Regions from separate parts of the Paenibacillus swuensis genome, predicted to be linked through region 1. Evidence: riboswitches for the same ligand, from Rfam matches in the RefSeq annotation. Region 1 holds a riboswitch; the other holds the start of a gene.
What was found. Region 1 has a riboswitch for cyclic di-AMP ahead of SY83_RS12360 (hypothetical protein). Riboswitches for the same ligand answer to the same signal wherever they lie in the genome.

Region 1 (7,785 bases):
GCTTGTCGTTGAGCTTGGTGTTTATGCTGGTCCTGAAAGACTTCATCAAAGAAGCTAAACGCCAGGAGCAGCTGCAACTCACGAATGAAACGCTTCAGGTGCTTTACCGGGATTCAGAAGAAAAGACGGAAAAGCTGCAAATCGCTACCAAGGAGCTGGAGGAGAGCAACCGACAGATTGTACGGGCTTCCCGTTATAAATCCGAATTTCTGGCCAATATGTCGCATGAGCTGCGCACGCCGCTGAACTCGATGCTGGTGCTTTCGCAAATGCTGGAGGAGAATGCGGACGAGCGGCTTTCGGAGGAAGAGGTTCGTTATGCGGGTTTAATCTACACGTCGGGCAAAGATTTATTGAGGCTCATAGATGACATTCTGGATTTGTCCAAAATTGAAGCAGGTCACATGACACTCCAACTGGAAAATTGCAATATCAGCGAGCTGTGTTTGCATATGGAACAATTTTATCGGCCGGTAGCGGAACTTAAAAAAATCGCATTGCGTGTGCAGGTTGAAAGTGATGTTCCCAAAATGATTAACACCGACCCTCAACGGTTGCAACAAATTCTAATGAACCTGTTGTCCAATGCCATTAAATTTACCGGGGACGGAATAGTGTTATTAACGGTATACAAGCTTTCTGACGGGACGGGAAACTCGGGTCGGAACCCGCAGTCAGGCCATTGGCTTGTCTTCTCCGTGCAAGATACCGGGATCGGCATCCCTGAGGAGGAGCAAGAGCTTGTGTTTCATTCGTTCTATCAGGCCGACGGAACAACCAGCCGTAAATATGGGGGAACAGGGCTGGGCTTGTCCATATCCAAACAATTTGCCGTATTGATGGGCGGGTTTATGGATGTCGAAAGCCGCGAGGGACTGGGTAGTCGATTTTCACTGTATCTGCCATGGGATTCCATCCTCACGGAAGATTCCGAAGTTGGCCGAGTGTCCTCGGAACTTAGCCCTGAATTCCCGGCAACCCGCATCATCTCCAAGATCGGAACGGGTGCGGCTCCTGCAGTCGCTTCTTCACAAGTAAGCTTAACGGAAGCGATACGTGTGTTGTTGGTTGACGATGACCCGAATAACAATTATGCCTTAGGGGCTGCTTTGGGACAAAAAGGGATTCAAGTGCTCTCCGCTCCCTCCGGAAAAGACGCTATCCGGCTTCTGGAAGAAGTGACGGGGATCGACGCGGTCCTGATGGATATCATGATGCCGGGTATGGACGGTTTAGAAACGATACGCAGAATCAGAAGCAACCCCCGCTTTGAACATCTGCCTATCATCGCGGTTACCGCCAAGGCGTTGGATCAGGACCGGGAAGACGGCCTGGCCGCGGGTGCCACCGATTATATGAAGAAGCCGATTGATGTTAAGGAGCTTCTGAAAAAGCTGCAACAATTGAAATAACTCTAACCGTGAGGATAAGGGCACCGCGCATGCCGATAATTAGGTTTCATGTCCGTCTCGGCGTAGGGTTTGTGCCACACTTGGGTGGTAGCCGGCGACATCGGCGGGATGAGCCAGGACCACCGCCCGTTCACTTCGCGCCCGCACGCGGCTTCTTTGCGTTCGAAGATCGCGAATTGCTCCGCGGCTGAATGGTGATCCACGATGCTGACGCCTTTGGACTTGTAAGAGTGGAGAACGGCGCGGTTGAGCTCAACTAACGCCTGATCCTTCCATAGTGACGTGTTCGTGGATGTATCGAGTCCGAAAATTTCCGCAACGGCCGGCAATTGATTGTAGCGGTCCTTGTCCGCAAGGTTTCGCGCCCCGATCTCTGTTCCCATATACCAACCGTTGAACGGCGCAGCCGTGTACTGCAGCCCGCCGAGATCCAGAGTCATATCGGAGATGAAGGGAACGGCATACCACCGGAGTCCCAGTTCAGCAAATTCCTCGTTTTCCGGATGGCTTAAAGGCACCTCAAGGACAAGCTCGTCCGGAATGGCAAACCACCGCGGCGTTCGGTCATTGATCTGGATTAACAATGGCAAAATATCGTAAGCCGTTCCGGCGCCGCGCCAGCCCAAATGCATACACAACTGGGTAAACGCAACGGACCCCGGATCACCTGTTACCCCTTCGGGCGCGGCGTAACCGGCATAACGTACTAACTGATGATTGAGAATTCGGATGACCCGGCCCTCTGCGGCAGGAGCAAAAACCGTAATCGCCGCACGTACTCTGCCCTCATTCGTTGCATAAGCCATATGAGCTAAAAGCGCTTCGGCTACGGCTTCCTCGGTGTCCGCTCCGCGGGCGTCGAACAGGTCCAGCCCTTCCCAGAATAACCTGCCGATGCATCTGCTGTTATTTCTCCATGCCATCCGCGACCCGTAGGTCAGTTCCTCCAAGGTATGGGTGTACGTACCTTCCCGATCCCATTCGCGCTCCACTTCTTCCAATCTTTGTTCCGTTTGTTCAGGGGATTTCCCTAACTCTTTATAACAAATACGGATAAAGGCCAATGCTTCTTCCTTGCTCCGCTCTTCATGCTCTGTAGTCATAATTACCTAGTTCCTCCATGCTGAAAATCCTACATACTCCATTATATAGAAGAGTACACTTAAATCCAAAATATCCATCTAATGTTACATATATTGACATACAACTCGAATCCCCTTATCATGATTCTTATATAGCGTTATGGTGTTATATTATTTAACATTATCCGAACATGGGAGGGGAGCGCCTATGCGCAAAATGGAACGAATCCAAAGCGCGCCCTATCCGCTGGAAGGCTTTTACGATGAGATGTTCTGTGAAGGCCCCGGAGTGCGTACCCATTATGACCAAGTCTATCAACGGTTTGCCGCAATTCATAAGGAAGAACTCTCCGCTAAGCAAAGGGCAACCGAGCGAAGAATGATGGAAGAAGGCATCACGTTCACGCTCTATAATCCGGATCAGATGCAGCCGTTGGAACGAACGATCCCTTTTGACCTCATCCCGAGAATCATCCCCAAGAATGAATGGCTTCGTCTGGAAGCCGGATTAATTCAACGGGTGAAGGCCTTGAACCGTTTTGTACACGATGTGTATCATGAACAACGGATCATTAAGGCGGGGATTGTGCCTCGCAAGATGATTGTGGCGAACTGCTACTTCCGTCCTGAAATGAAGGGGGTAGAGGTGCCCGGCGGCAATTATATTACAACATCCGGTATCGATTTAATTCGCGATCATCAGGGTGAATATTACGTGCTTGAAGATAATTTACGCTCCCCTTCCGGTTTCTCCTATCTGTTCAAAAGCCGCACCATGATGAACCGCTTGTTTCCGGAGCTTGCTTTCTCTTGTTCCATACGGGATGTGGAGCACAGCTTGAATCATTTCCTTACCGTACTCCGCAGTCTTTCTCCCAATCGCAACCGAGAGCCCGTCATCGCCTTGTTGACCCCCGGGCAATATAATTCCGCTTATTATGAACATACATTTCTGGCTCAGCAGATGGGAATCCATCTTGTGGAGGGCCGCGATTTAACCATTATGGATCACAAAGTGTATATGCGAGGTCTCAAAGGTTTGCGCCAAGTCGACGTCATCTACCGAAGGATCGACGATGAGTATCTGGATCCGCTCAGCTTTAGCCCGGATTCCATGCTGGGTCTGGCAGGCATTATGAACGCTTACCGCGCGGGGAATTTAGCCATCGCCAATGCGCCGGGTACGGGGGTCGCGGATGACAAAGCCATCTATATTTACGTGCCGGATATGATTCGCTTTTATTTGCAGGAAGAGCCGATTCTGAACAATGTGCCTACCTATTTGATGAGCGATGACGCCGATAGGGCTTTTGTATTGGAAAACCTGCAGGAGATGGTCGTGAAGGAAACTTCCTTATCCGGAGGATACGGCATGCTGATTGGGCCGGCGGCATCGGCGCAAGAGCTGAAGGATTTTGCCATGAATATTCGAAACTACCCCGGCCGCTATATCGCGCAGCCTACCGTCCAACTTTCCCGCGCCCCGGTTATGCAACAAGGCAGTATGGTGCCGAGACATGTGGATTTAAGAGCTTTTGTGCTGGCTGGTGCGAATGAGAGTTTTCATGTGGTTCCCGGGGGGCTCACCCGCGTGGCGATGACCGAAGGTTCGCTCGTTGTTAATTCTTCGCAAGGCGGAGGTTGCAAGGATACATGGGTGTTGAGTTAAAGCGCGAGTCCATTGCGGATGTGAAAAAAGGAGAGATGCGGCATGCTGAATCGGAATGCGGAAGCTCTGTTCTGGGTGGGAAGGTATATTGAACGGGCGGAAAACCATGCAAGATTAATCAATGTCCACTATCATATCCAGCATGAAGGGGATTTCGACAGCGAAGAGCATAAGTGGGCCCGGCTGATTGACGCGCTCGGTTTGCGTAAAGGGTATATGGAGCAGTTCACCTCGTTTACGGAACGCGACGTGCTTTCATTCATTACGCTGGATCGGGGCAACTCGAATTCTTTGTTTTCTTGTGTAAGTCAGGCCAGGAATAACCTGAGAACGCTGCGGGAGAAGTTGCCCAGTGAGCTGTGGGACATGATGAATTCCTTCTATTTATGGCTCGGGGAGAAGCAAGTGAACGATATTTTCAGAGAATCGCCGGATCCTTTCTACACGCAAATTAAAGAGAGAGCCGCCATGTTCTATGGAGCGGAACAATCGGTGATGCCCCGGGAGAATGAATGGCACTTCATGGAGAGCGGACGATTTCTGGAACGGGCGGAGAACACGGTTCGCATTGTCCATTCGGTCGCGGGTGCGATTAAGGAAGATCAGGCGCCTCCTTATCCGTATTTACTGGCGATATTGAAATCGGTGAGCGGCTATCAGGCCTTCCGCAAATATTACGCGGACGCGGTATCGATTGAGCCCATACTAGAATTTTTGCTGGTCAACACGAAATTCCCCCGATCCGTACACTATGCGTTCGCGATGATGGAGCAGCACCTGGAGGGCATCGAGTTGGAATCGCCGGAAACCTTGGTTCCGAGGCAACGGGCCATTCGGCAAGCAGGTAAAATTAAAGCGGACCTCGCCTATCTCGAAAGAGAAGATTTGAGATTGCCTTATGTATTGCCGATTCTGGACCATATGGCTCAAGCTTGTCAGAAACTGGGGGGTTCGATGGCGTCCGCCTTTTTTCAGATGGAGGGAGCTTCCGCATGAAGTTGCAAATTTACCACACCACACGTTACCTCTACGAGGAAGCCGTTACGGACAGCGTCAACGAGCTTCGGCTTACGCCGCGGACCAATGAAAGACAATCTTGTTATCATCATGAAGTCCTTGTGGAACCTGCGGCGTCTATGCTGACTTATGAAGATTATTTCGGCAACCGGGTGCATGCGTTCACAGTTAATCAGCCGCATAAAGAGCTGGTCATCCGTACCCGTGCAACGGTAGTTACGATGGACGGGTTGATTAAGGAATCCGCAAAGATGTCGCCGGTGGAAGAATGGGGACGATTGCGCGGCGAAGAGCTGCAAAACCGCTACATTGAATATCTGTTGCCGACGGCCTATACGGATCAGACTCAGGAAGTTCGTAATTATGCCAACCGCTATCCTTTTGATGGTAGCGGTGGTTTGGCCCTATGGACGCGGCGGCTTTCCTCCGGGATCCACGCGGATTTCACGTATGATCCGGAGGTATCCGACGTGCATACCACCGTTAGCCAGACGCTGCAGCTTCGCCGCGGCGTCTGCCAGGACTACGCACACCTGATGATATCGGTGTGCAAGGTGATGGGGATACCCGCGAGATACGTGAGCGGGTATCATTATGTGGGCGACCTGCAGGGCGGGAGCGCGGACTTCGAGCAGGCGTCTCACGCCTGGGTCGAAGTGTACGTGCCCGGCCCGGGCTGGGTCGGCCACGATCCGACCAACGACGCGGAGGTCGATTGGCGTTATGTGAAGTTGGGGCACGGCCGGGACTACAAGGACATCGTGCCCGTCAAGGGCGTCTACCGCGGCTCGGGCGCACAGCGCCTCGAGGTGAAGGTGGACGTGAGCCGGGTGGAGGGCTGACGCCTGGCTGGGGCGGGGGCTGCGCGAGGCTGCGCCCGCTAGCGGCGCGAAAGGCCGTTGGAGCGAGGGCTTGGCCGGCTAACGGCGCCAAAGGCCGTAAGAGCGCGAGGCTTCGCTCGCTAGCGGCGCAAAAGTCCGTTAGAGCGCGAGCCAAGTCCGCTAACGGCGCAAAAGGCCGTTAGAGCGCGAGCCCGGTCCGCTAACGGCGCCAAAGGCCGTAAGAGTGCGAACCAGGCCCGCTAACGGCGCAAAAGGCCATTGGAGCGCGAGCCCGGTCCGCTAACGGCGCCAAAGGCCGTAAGAGCGCGAGCCAAGCCCGCTAACGGCGCCAAAGGCCGTTAGAGCGCGAGCCCGGCCCGCTAACGGCGCCAAAGGCCGTTAGAGCGCGAGCTCGGTCCGCTAACGGCGCCAAAGGCCGTTAGAGCGCGAATCTGCACTAGCTAACGGCCCTCCCGCCTACAACACCGCGAAGTAGGCTCTCGATTTCTCCACCAGGGTAGCCGTATCCAGCTGAAAGCCGGTCCCGTAGAGCGATTCGCATGTAGTGCAGAGCGGTTGCGGCTCAGGGTATGCATCCTCTGTCAGCCAAGCTCCTTCCAAGCTCAGGGAGACCACTTGCATTGCCGTGCATCCCGGGCCAATTAGATAGTCTTTATGGAAGCTTAACGCGTATCCTTGTCTCCGCAGACGACTGGCTTGCTCTACCGTATCCAACAAAGAATGCTGAGCATTCTTTGTTGGATATGAAGAACGGGGACGCCATGCTCCGCATCGAATGGAACAGCGCCTGTCATGTGACCGAGGGTTGCCTGATTCGCGGAATACAGCCCTTCCATACCTCCGCCGACCGCAATTGGTATCATCTCTGTCCACTTCATATTCTGACGGCGCGCGACCACATCGAGTAAAGCCATCTTCACCAGCTCCGTGCGGACCGTTCCCCACATCCCCGCGTGTTCAATTACTCTGTTCAATGCTTCGGTTATTGTTAAATTCCTTAATTTCTGCAAGAAAGCGGCCCATTTCACTATGTCAAAAGAGGGCGCGTTAACGGCCATAATACATTCGCCCCATCCGGTCTGGCCTCCGCAACTGATCTTTAATACTCCGTATCGGCAATTTTCCAGCGTTTAGTGCGAGGAGGATACGGCATCAAAAAAGCCGCACAAAGAGAAGGTCTCTTCGCGCGGCTTCAAATCATGCGGCGATGCGCCGCAAACTTTAGTCCGAATGTAGGCCTCTCTCGAATACGCTTGCGAGGTTAGCTGCCGGATTCGGGCGTGAGAGTCGCCCTACGCGTCTTGACCTTAAACGGCCGTCCGCGATTCACCCCATCGGCGTGGGCCGAAGTGGGTTCCCCCGCTTCCCCTTAGGGAATTCAGCGATGATTAGTTTAAACAAAAACGATCATACACCCGTACTCATTCCCTTGTCTAACGGAATTAAACGCATTTCTGATTTGAATCCGGCAAAAATCGCTGATAAGGGCGATTTTTAAGGCCTAAATACAGGTTTATCTCATCGGGAAACGGTTCAGTCTCCTTCCGTCTCGTTATATTAAAATCCAGGAAGAAGATGGTTATTCATTCCTCCTAAACAGGCTTACACCATTCTTGAAACCCTTGATCGTATTTTAGTAAAACGAAGATATAATGAGATATTTGTATTTATGAAGAGTTCACAAGCTTTGTAAGCGCACCAACAATCTCTTTTGACCGAATTAGCCTCTACAAGCTACCCAGACTTCCTTTACAAACAAATTA
Region 2 (7,785 bases), 1.4 Mb from region 1:
AGTACCCATCCAGTTCCAGCGCAATCTGACCCTCTTGCAACTTGGTTTCCTGCAGGCAGAACAGATCGGCGTCCATCTCCCTGAAGTAGTCCATAAACCCTTTATTCACACAGGCTCGCAAGCCGTTGACGTTCCAAGATACCAGCTTCAATGTCATTCATTCTCCTTACTGATCAGAACTTATCCTTTTCTATGAGCAAAAGGATTCTATCAGTCTACCATATCCGCGTCCGCAAGGTTTACTCGGGTAGCCAACAAGCTGCGGTAGCGGTCGATGGCTACGGCGCGGGAAAGCTTCAGATCCACGATGGCCTCAGGCCGGGGTTGATGGATCTCCTTGTCGGACAGATGAGCGAGCTCGGGCAGCCAGCGCCGAATGTACTCTCCCCGGGGATCAAACTTCACAGATTGCGAGACGGGGTTCATAATCCGGAAGTAAGGTGCGGCATCGAAACCGATGGAAGAGCTCCACAACCATCCCCCCCGGTTCAAAATATGGTCGTAATCCGCCAGCTTCCGCCGGAAATACTGCTCTCCCAGCGGAAACGGGCAGAGCAGGTTCTTCGTCAGGAACATGGCTGTGACCATGCGCAGACGATTCGGCATCCGCCCGGTCGCGTTCAGCTCCCGCATAGCCGCATCGATGATGGGAATCCCCGTCGTGCCGCTGCGCCAAGCTTTCAAGTGAACGTCCGACAGCTCACGCATATCGTATTGTTCTTCATATCGGAAGAAGAACGGGTCCAGCTGAGCCTGGTACAGGTAAAACTCGCGCCATATCAGTTGCCGCAGCCACGGGTCGCGGTGTTCGCAGTCCAGGAGCCGCTCATACACGCGGCGGATCGACAGCGCTCCCGTATTCAGCAACGAGCTGATTCCGCTCGTGAAATCGCCGCGATAATCATCTCGTTTAGCGTCGTAATCCTCCAGGCGCTCCTCCAGAAACGTTGTAAGCACCGATTCCGCGGAAGGCTCCTCTGCAGAAGGCGCAGCTCTTTCCAATAAGGCTTGAACCTCAGGAGGAACGGCATAGGGACGCAGCACCTCTTCGTTCAGACGAACTGTATCCAAATCCTTCAATGAAACCGCCGACGCCGGCGAATAAAAAAGTTCCAGATACGTTTTCATTTTTCTGTAAAATGGTGTAAATACTTTATAGGGATCTTTTTTCCCCGAATATTGTTGAAACGACTCAATATCCGCTAACGTAGCATTAGGTACGGCGTAAACCGGTACGGCATGCGCAGCGGCTGCTTCAGCTAAAGCTCCATCCCGCCGACGAGCATAGGGAGTATAGTCTTCGTGGAAGACAACTTCTGTAACGGGATGCGCGCGCAACACCGCAGCAAGCACCTCGGCCGGATTTCCGTAGAGGAGATTTAAATGCCGGTCCGCCTGTTCATACTGCTTAATCAGCTGACCCGCCGCGCGCAGAAAAGTACGGCCGCTGTGATCGTTAGCCCGCTCTTCATCCAGTAACACCGGATCCAGAATGAGCAGATGTATCCCGGGCTGGCCCTGATCCCGCAGTCTGTCGAACGCTCGCAAATCTTCAATTCGTAAATCTTTTCTATGCATAAACAAGTACATTGGAATGGCTCCTTTAGTATCCGGCAGGAAAAAATAAAGCCCCGAAAGGCTTGTCCGCGGTAACGGCGCCTTTTCGAAGCTCTCTAATGAATGGCAGGTAAACCGATTCGCACTCGGCGCCTGCGGATGGAAGACCGACTACTTACTCTGCGATGACCTGTTTAAAGGAAGTCTCCGACAGAACTCTGCGAGCGGTCACATATCTCTTCACATAATAAGAATCGCTTAGCTTGCTGATACTGACGCCTTTCTTGCTTGAAGCATGTGCAAAGCTGCCATCTCCTACATAAACACCAACATGGGAGATACCGTCTCCGCCTGTATCAAAGAAAACTAAATCCCCTTCGCGCAATTCATCCTTGCTCACTTTCGAGCCAAGCTGAGCTTGCGATCTGGAAGAGTGCGGCAAATCAATATCGAACCGGTCGAACACATAAGATGTGAATCCGGAGCAATCGAAGCCGCTCTTGGTCGTTCCGCCGTAATTGTAATCAATTCCGACTAATTTCGACACTTCTTTGTCGAGCGATGTCTGGGCTGAAACCATGCCCACCTGTAAAGATAGTGAAACGGCTAGTCCTAGTACGAACACTGAAACTTTTCTCAAAACAAAGATGCCCCTTCCGGTGCCTACGAGGTTAGCTTGAGGGTTCGGTGAGAAGGTTCCCTATGACCACTTTGTTGCGAGGTCAATTCACCCAAAAATGGATCCCCCGTTTCCCTTGCGGGAACTCGGCAAAGATAAGTTTAATTATTTTTTCCTCTCCTACAATTCGATCTTTTTTTCGTAAATCCTCCTTTAGTCACAAATTAGTCACATTTTTTTTCGTGAAACAGCAAAAAAACCGTCCCCGAATTACAGGAACGGCTTATTTTCGCGTAATCTCTACAGCCCGCTTTTGGCGTGCCAGAGGTGGTATTGTGTGGCCACGCCCCATACTTTAAGCAGGGTACGGACCAGGTGGTACATTTGATGCATAATGAGCGCAAGCAACCCGGCCCAGACCAACGACACGGCCGTCGTTACGGCGTAGATGCCGCCGGCAATGGATAGCAGAAGCAACGCGGCAAGCGCCATAGGCATCAGGTGACGGAAGGATACCTTAAGCGAATGCAGGAGCTTGCCTCCGCTCACCTTGCCGATCCCGATGGACAGGAAGATCAGATGCAGGACGAACGCATACAGGATCCAGCCTGCAAGCCAAGGGCTGAAGTGCATCAGCATCGGGGTCAGGGACGGCTGACTGTCGTAAATGACGAGCGCATGAGGCAGAATCCAGTAGGCCGGCAGCAAGGTGAGAAAGAGTTGAAGCCAATACATTCCGATAAAGAACAGACCCCAGCGTTTCACGCCATGCAGAAACTTGCGCTTGTCTCTCACATCGGCCAAGTGAATACAATGAAAGAGTCCCGCCTGGATCAGGGGTGAAGCGATGAGACGGATCAACAACAGGGCGCCCAGAATGGCGATATAGGAATAGCTGATTCCGGTTTTCGTAAGCTGAAATTGACTTTCCGCGAAGAATAAGTGCAGGGATGAAGTTTCCAAAGCGTCTCCGGGGTACCTCCGCAAGAGCGGGTAAACAATGGATTCGATAAACCGATAGAGCACAAGTCCCCATAATAATTGATAAATAAATAACAGCAAAATGATCGAAAATTGTCGAATGGCCGAAAACCATCCTTGTTTTACCCATTGCGTCATCATCTTGGTTCACCTCACCATGCCAGGGAGCCGATCAAGGCTTCCACGATTTTGGTAATGCTAAGATTCCAGCGAATGTTCGAATCCGTTGCCACATCGGCTTTCATAAAGTTGTTAATATGTTTGTTCTCCACAACGATGGTGTATTGCGGATCAATGGCGACCCAAGCCAGCGGAGAGGCGTTCGTGATTTTGTATTCCGTCAGCGCTTCGGTTCCGTTCCACATTTTCTTCATGGAGGTTCCGTCCTCGAACTGAAATACGATCGGTATTTTGCTGAAATCCGCCCCATGCTTGCGAATGTACACCCGATGTTCATAGACCGTGTTTCCGTTCTGCCGCACACGCTCCGTTCGAATATCTTCCACGGCGTAATCCGCCATCATGTTGCCGTAAACATACTGATTGAAGTAGCGGTCCCAGTCTTTCTTGGTAATCTGCTCGAGCACGGCTTGAAAGTCGGAAGTGGACGGATGCTTGTATTTCCATTTGGCAAAATAGGTCCGGATCACCCGGCTCATCGCTTTCTGCCCGATTTCCTTCTCAATGCCCAACAGGACCAGCTTCGCCCGCGTATACACGTTCTCCGCGTAATGATTGTGGCTGTTGTATTTCCACGACAGCTGCTTCAGCGGAGCGGGTGAAGTGATGTAACTTGATTCCACCGGAAGATTGGGCGCGACCCCGTATTCCTTCTCCATGACCTTGTCTTCCGAGTAGGAGGCAAAGCCTTCATCCAGCCAAGCTTCCTCAAATTCATTGCTGGCCACAATACCGTACCAGTACTGATGCGCGATCTCGTGAACCACGACACGTTCAAGCTCGAGGCCGGGATCCTCGGTGGATGCCCCGAAACCCGTCACAAGGGTCGGATACTCCATGCCGCCGGCGCCGTTCCCCTCTTCCGGAGGAACCACGATCGACAAGGTGCTGTAGGGATACTGGCCATACCACTTGCTGTATTCCGTCAATGCGGACTTGGCGGCATGGAAATAACGATCCTGCAAATCTTTATGCTTCGGGTCCAAATAGAGCTTGATCCGCACGCCCGGCACATTCGGCGCGGAGAACGGTTCCTCCGCATAGACGAAGTGCGGGGAAGCGGACCAGGCGAAATCATGAACATCATCCGCGTAAAACTGATAGGTGCGGATGCCGTTCTTATCCGCGGTCGGCTTGGTCTGGAAGCCTGTCGCGGCAACGACGTAATTCGAAGGTACGGCGACCTTCACGTTATAGATGCCGAAATCGGAGTAGAACTCCGAATTGCCGTGGTACTGGTGGGCGTTCCAACCCTCCGCGCTTCGGCCCCGGGTACCGGCCAACTCATAGGCGGCGGCCTTCGGGAACCATTGACCCGCCATGACGAAATCGCCGGCGTAGCCCATTCTGGCGAATGTATGCGGAAGCTGAACCTCGAAAGCCATGCGCAGGGTAATACTGCCTTTCGGCGGCACCGGCTCCGGCAACCGAAGCTTAACCAGCGTTCGGTCGTTCTTGTTGCCGTCGTCCGGCTGCACGGGTTGCAGCCGCGGCAGCAGATTGGTTCCTTCGGCTGTTTTCATTGCCGTGATGTTCATGAACCCGAAGCTGCCCGCCTGCATTTGGTCCGAACGCAACTTGCCTCCCGACTCTTTCATGAACGTGGTGTCCATGGATTCGAACGCATTGGGGTACAAGTGGAAATACATTTCACTGACCGCGTTCTTGCCGGGATTCGTCCAAGTGAGTGTCTGGGTGCCGTTAATCTGTTTATTCGCCGGATTCCACTTGGCATGAATATGATACTCAACTACGCGCTTGCTCAAAGGCTCCGGCTTCTTTACCACGGGAAGGTCGGGAGCGGAAGTTCCTTTGGAGGGCGCTTTAGCGGAAGGCGGTTGGGGCTTGGCCTTCGGTTGCTGCTTGGATTTGTTTGCATTCGCGCCTTTGCCTGATGGCTTGACCTCGCTGAGAGCGGATCTGGAAGGCTCGGCCGGGTCATATAGAACAATGCCGATCAGGGCGATGATGATGAGCAGGGGCAGAAGTAGCAGGGTAAGCCGATGGTTCATACAATTTTTCCTCCCGTTGACAAGCTTGACAAGCGTCTATCGCATGTATATGTGTCTTGTCCGCAAAATATTTCTCAGCTAAAATAAACAATAGAAGGTCACACTATAATTAACAGCGTGATACAGGGAGGTAATATAGATGACGAACGGAGAACAACCGACGGGCAATAACGAAGGACAAGCAGCTGGTGCTGGCGCAGGCGCAGGCGCGGAACCGGCGAAGAAAGAGAAGAAGCAAATTGCGCTCAACGTGGTAAGCAATAAACCTCACCGGGGCTTTGGCGCGGGAACGATTGATCTCAGCAACGTCTCTTGCGTAATTATTGAAGACGGACAGGCGTATATCGATGACGGGGCGATGCATGCGAAGAGTAAGGTGGAACGCGGGATTAAGTTCTCGATGAATAAAGAGGATGTGCCGAACGGCAAGAAGTGCTGGGTTGTCTGGGTCGCTGTGGACCGGATGGAAGTAGGCACTTGCTACGGGGGTGCGACCGCTTGCGAGATGCTGGTGGATGCGGAAGCCCGCAGAGGGTGGAAGATCCTTGCGGACCATGTGAACAAGCTGGATTACGCGCTGAAGCGCCGATTCATCCTGGAGGGGCTCAGCCCGGAAGAAAAGGCTTCGCTTCGCAGTCTGCTGATGGCGCACAACCCGGAGTGGTGGGCGGCTTCCAGCGAGGAATTAAAGCAAGGCTTGGCATAGGAATGCAAAGAACCTGCCTCCCGAGTGAATCGGGGGCAGGTTCTATTTTCTTGCGGGATATTACAGTACGCGACGCGCTGTAACGTAATGGGAGTTCCACCATCCGGATTTCATGGAGGAATATTTTACGCCGCCGGCTCCGTACGTATGTAACACTCGGCTATTTCCCGCATAGATGCCTACGTGGGAAATGCCAGATCTGCTCGACGTGGTGAAGAAGACGAGATCGCCTTTCACCAATTGGCTGCGCGGTACGAAGTAGCCTTGTCTCGCTTGATCTTTAGAAGCGCGTTTCAGGGTTTTGCCTACGCGGCTGTATACCCATTTCGTGAAAGAAGAGCAATCGAAACGGCTGGTTACGCCGAATTGCGCTCCGAATTTGTAAGGCGTGCCTAAGTATTGGTTGCCGATCGAGATGACGCGATCGCGGGAGGAGCTTGCCGCCTCGACGGACGGCGCTATGTATGCGGTTGTGCCTGTAAGGAAAATCGTTGAGCTGATGCTGATGACAGCCAGTTTCTTAAGGATGTTCTTGTGAAGTGGATTCATGTTGTTCCTCCTGGATTCTGGCTTCTGGAGCCGTACCCGAAGTATAGCATATTGAATCTGCCCATCATTTACCAAGGCATGAAGAAAGCGGGTACCCTCAAGGAGTCCCGCTTTATTATTAGAAAACAATTAGAATATTTTAACTTAGTAGAGGTTGACGCGAAATTTTCCAAGTTAATATGTGGTAATGCTAAGTGTTACTAAGCGTTATTTCAATATAATTTTACGAATACTAATTCGTCCACCACTTCTTCAAATCCTGCCACCAAGAGCTGTGGTGCTTATCATCGGCAGGTGTGATCGGCGCCGTACCGTCTCCGCAATATTCCTTAGGCTCAGTGCCCTTCACGAACACTTCCATACGAGATTGTGCGCAGGCCGCGGTAGCCAGTTTACCGCTGACCGGATCCACATAGATGCTGACAACATCCTCCGGCATCTCGAACATCTTCGGCGGTACGGACGCGAGTGCGCCCTCCGTAAACTCGGCGAAAATGGGAGCCGCCTTTCTCGATTCAATGGAGGTGATGGCACGGCCTTTGTCATGTCCAACCCACACAGCCGTGCTCAGCTCCGGCGTATATCCGACCATCCAGGCGTCGGAATTCGTGGTGCCGCTCTTACCGGCGACGGGCCGCTTCAGGTAGCTCGACACCCGATTGCCCGTGCCGCCCTCTTCAAATACGCTTTGCATCAAATTGGTGAGAACGTAAGCGGAAGCGGGGTCCGCGGCCTGCTCCTCCACAGGTTGCGACTCGTACAGCACCCGTCCCTGGCCGTCCACGATTTTCACCACGGCGGTAGGCGTCGCCTTCACGCCATGGTTCCCGATGGTGCCGTAAGCTACGGCCATCTCGAACGGGCTCGCCGGAAACGTCCCTAGAGCCAGGGAAGGCAGCGGCTTCATGGCGCTGTCGATACCCAGCTTGCGGGCCGTTTCAATCACTTTCGCCGGCGACAGCTGCTGAATCGTGCTTACGGCGTAGATGTTATCCGATTCGGCGATCGCCTGCCGCATATCGATCAGATCGTTGACGTACTTCCCGCCGTAGTTACGGGGGGTGTACGTCTGCTTGCCGTCGTCGTAGGTGAACGTCGTCGGCTCGCTGCGGAAGCGGGTCATCGGCGTAAACGCTTTGCTCTCCAATGCCGCCAGGTACAACAACGGCTTAAACGCGGAG

Region 2: it holds a riboswitch for cyclic di-AMP, as region 1 does, so the genes downstream of both, SY83_RS06030 (C40 family peptidase) here and SY83_RS12360 (hypothetical protein) in region 1, are expected to answer to the same signal.

Annotation. Positions count from the first base shown of each region.
Region 1 covers NZ_CP011388.1:2,785,837-2,793,621, forward strand. Annotated here, with positions in the region: gene SY83_RS12330 (ATP-binding response regulator) at 1-1,412, shown strand, start outside; gene SY83_RS12340 (nitric oxide synthase oxygenase) at 1,415-2,515, opposite strand; gene SY83_RS12345 (circularly permuted type 2 ATP-grasp protein) at 2,703-4,163, shown strand; gene SY83_RS12350 (alpha-E domain-containing protein) at 4,206-5,159, shown strand; gene SY83_RS12355 (transglutaminase family protein) at 5,156-6,022, shown strand; gene SY83_RS23090 (hypothetical protein) at 6,479-6,739, opposite strand; gene SY83_RS12360 (hypothetical protein) at 6,724-6,996, opposite strand; cyclic di-AMP (ydaO/yuaA leader) riboswitch at 7,258-7,416, opposite strand.
Region 2 covers NZ_CP011388.1:1,406,406-1,414,190, reverse strand. Annotated here, with positions in the region: gene SY83_RS06040 (exodeoxyribonuclease III) at 1-151, opposite strand, end outside; gene SY83_RS06035 (cryptochrome/photolyase family protein) at 211-1,590, opposite strand; gene SY83_RS06030 (C40 family peptidase) at 1,733-2,197, opposite strand; cyclic di-AMP (ydaO/yuaA leader) riboswitch at 2,203-2,338, opposite strand; gene SY83_RS06025 (hypothetical protein) at 2,477-3,298, opposite strand; gene SY83_RS06020 (M1 family metallopeptidase) at 3,310-5,349, opposite strand; gene SY83_RS06015 (YwhD family protein) at 5,489-6,055, shown strand; gene SY83_RS06010 (C40 family peptidase) at 6,116-6,604, opposite strand; gene SY83_RS06000 (transglycosylase domain-containing protein) at 6,837-7,785, opposite strand, start outside.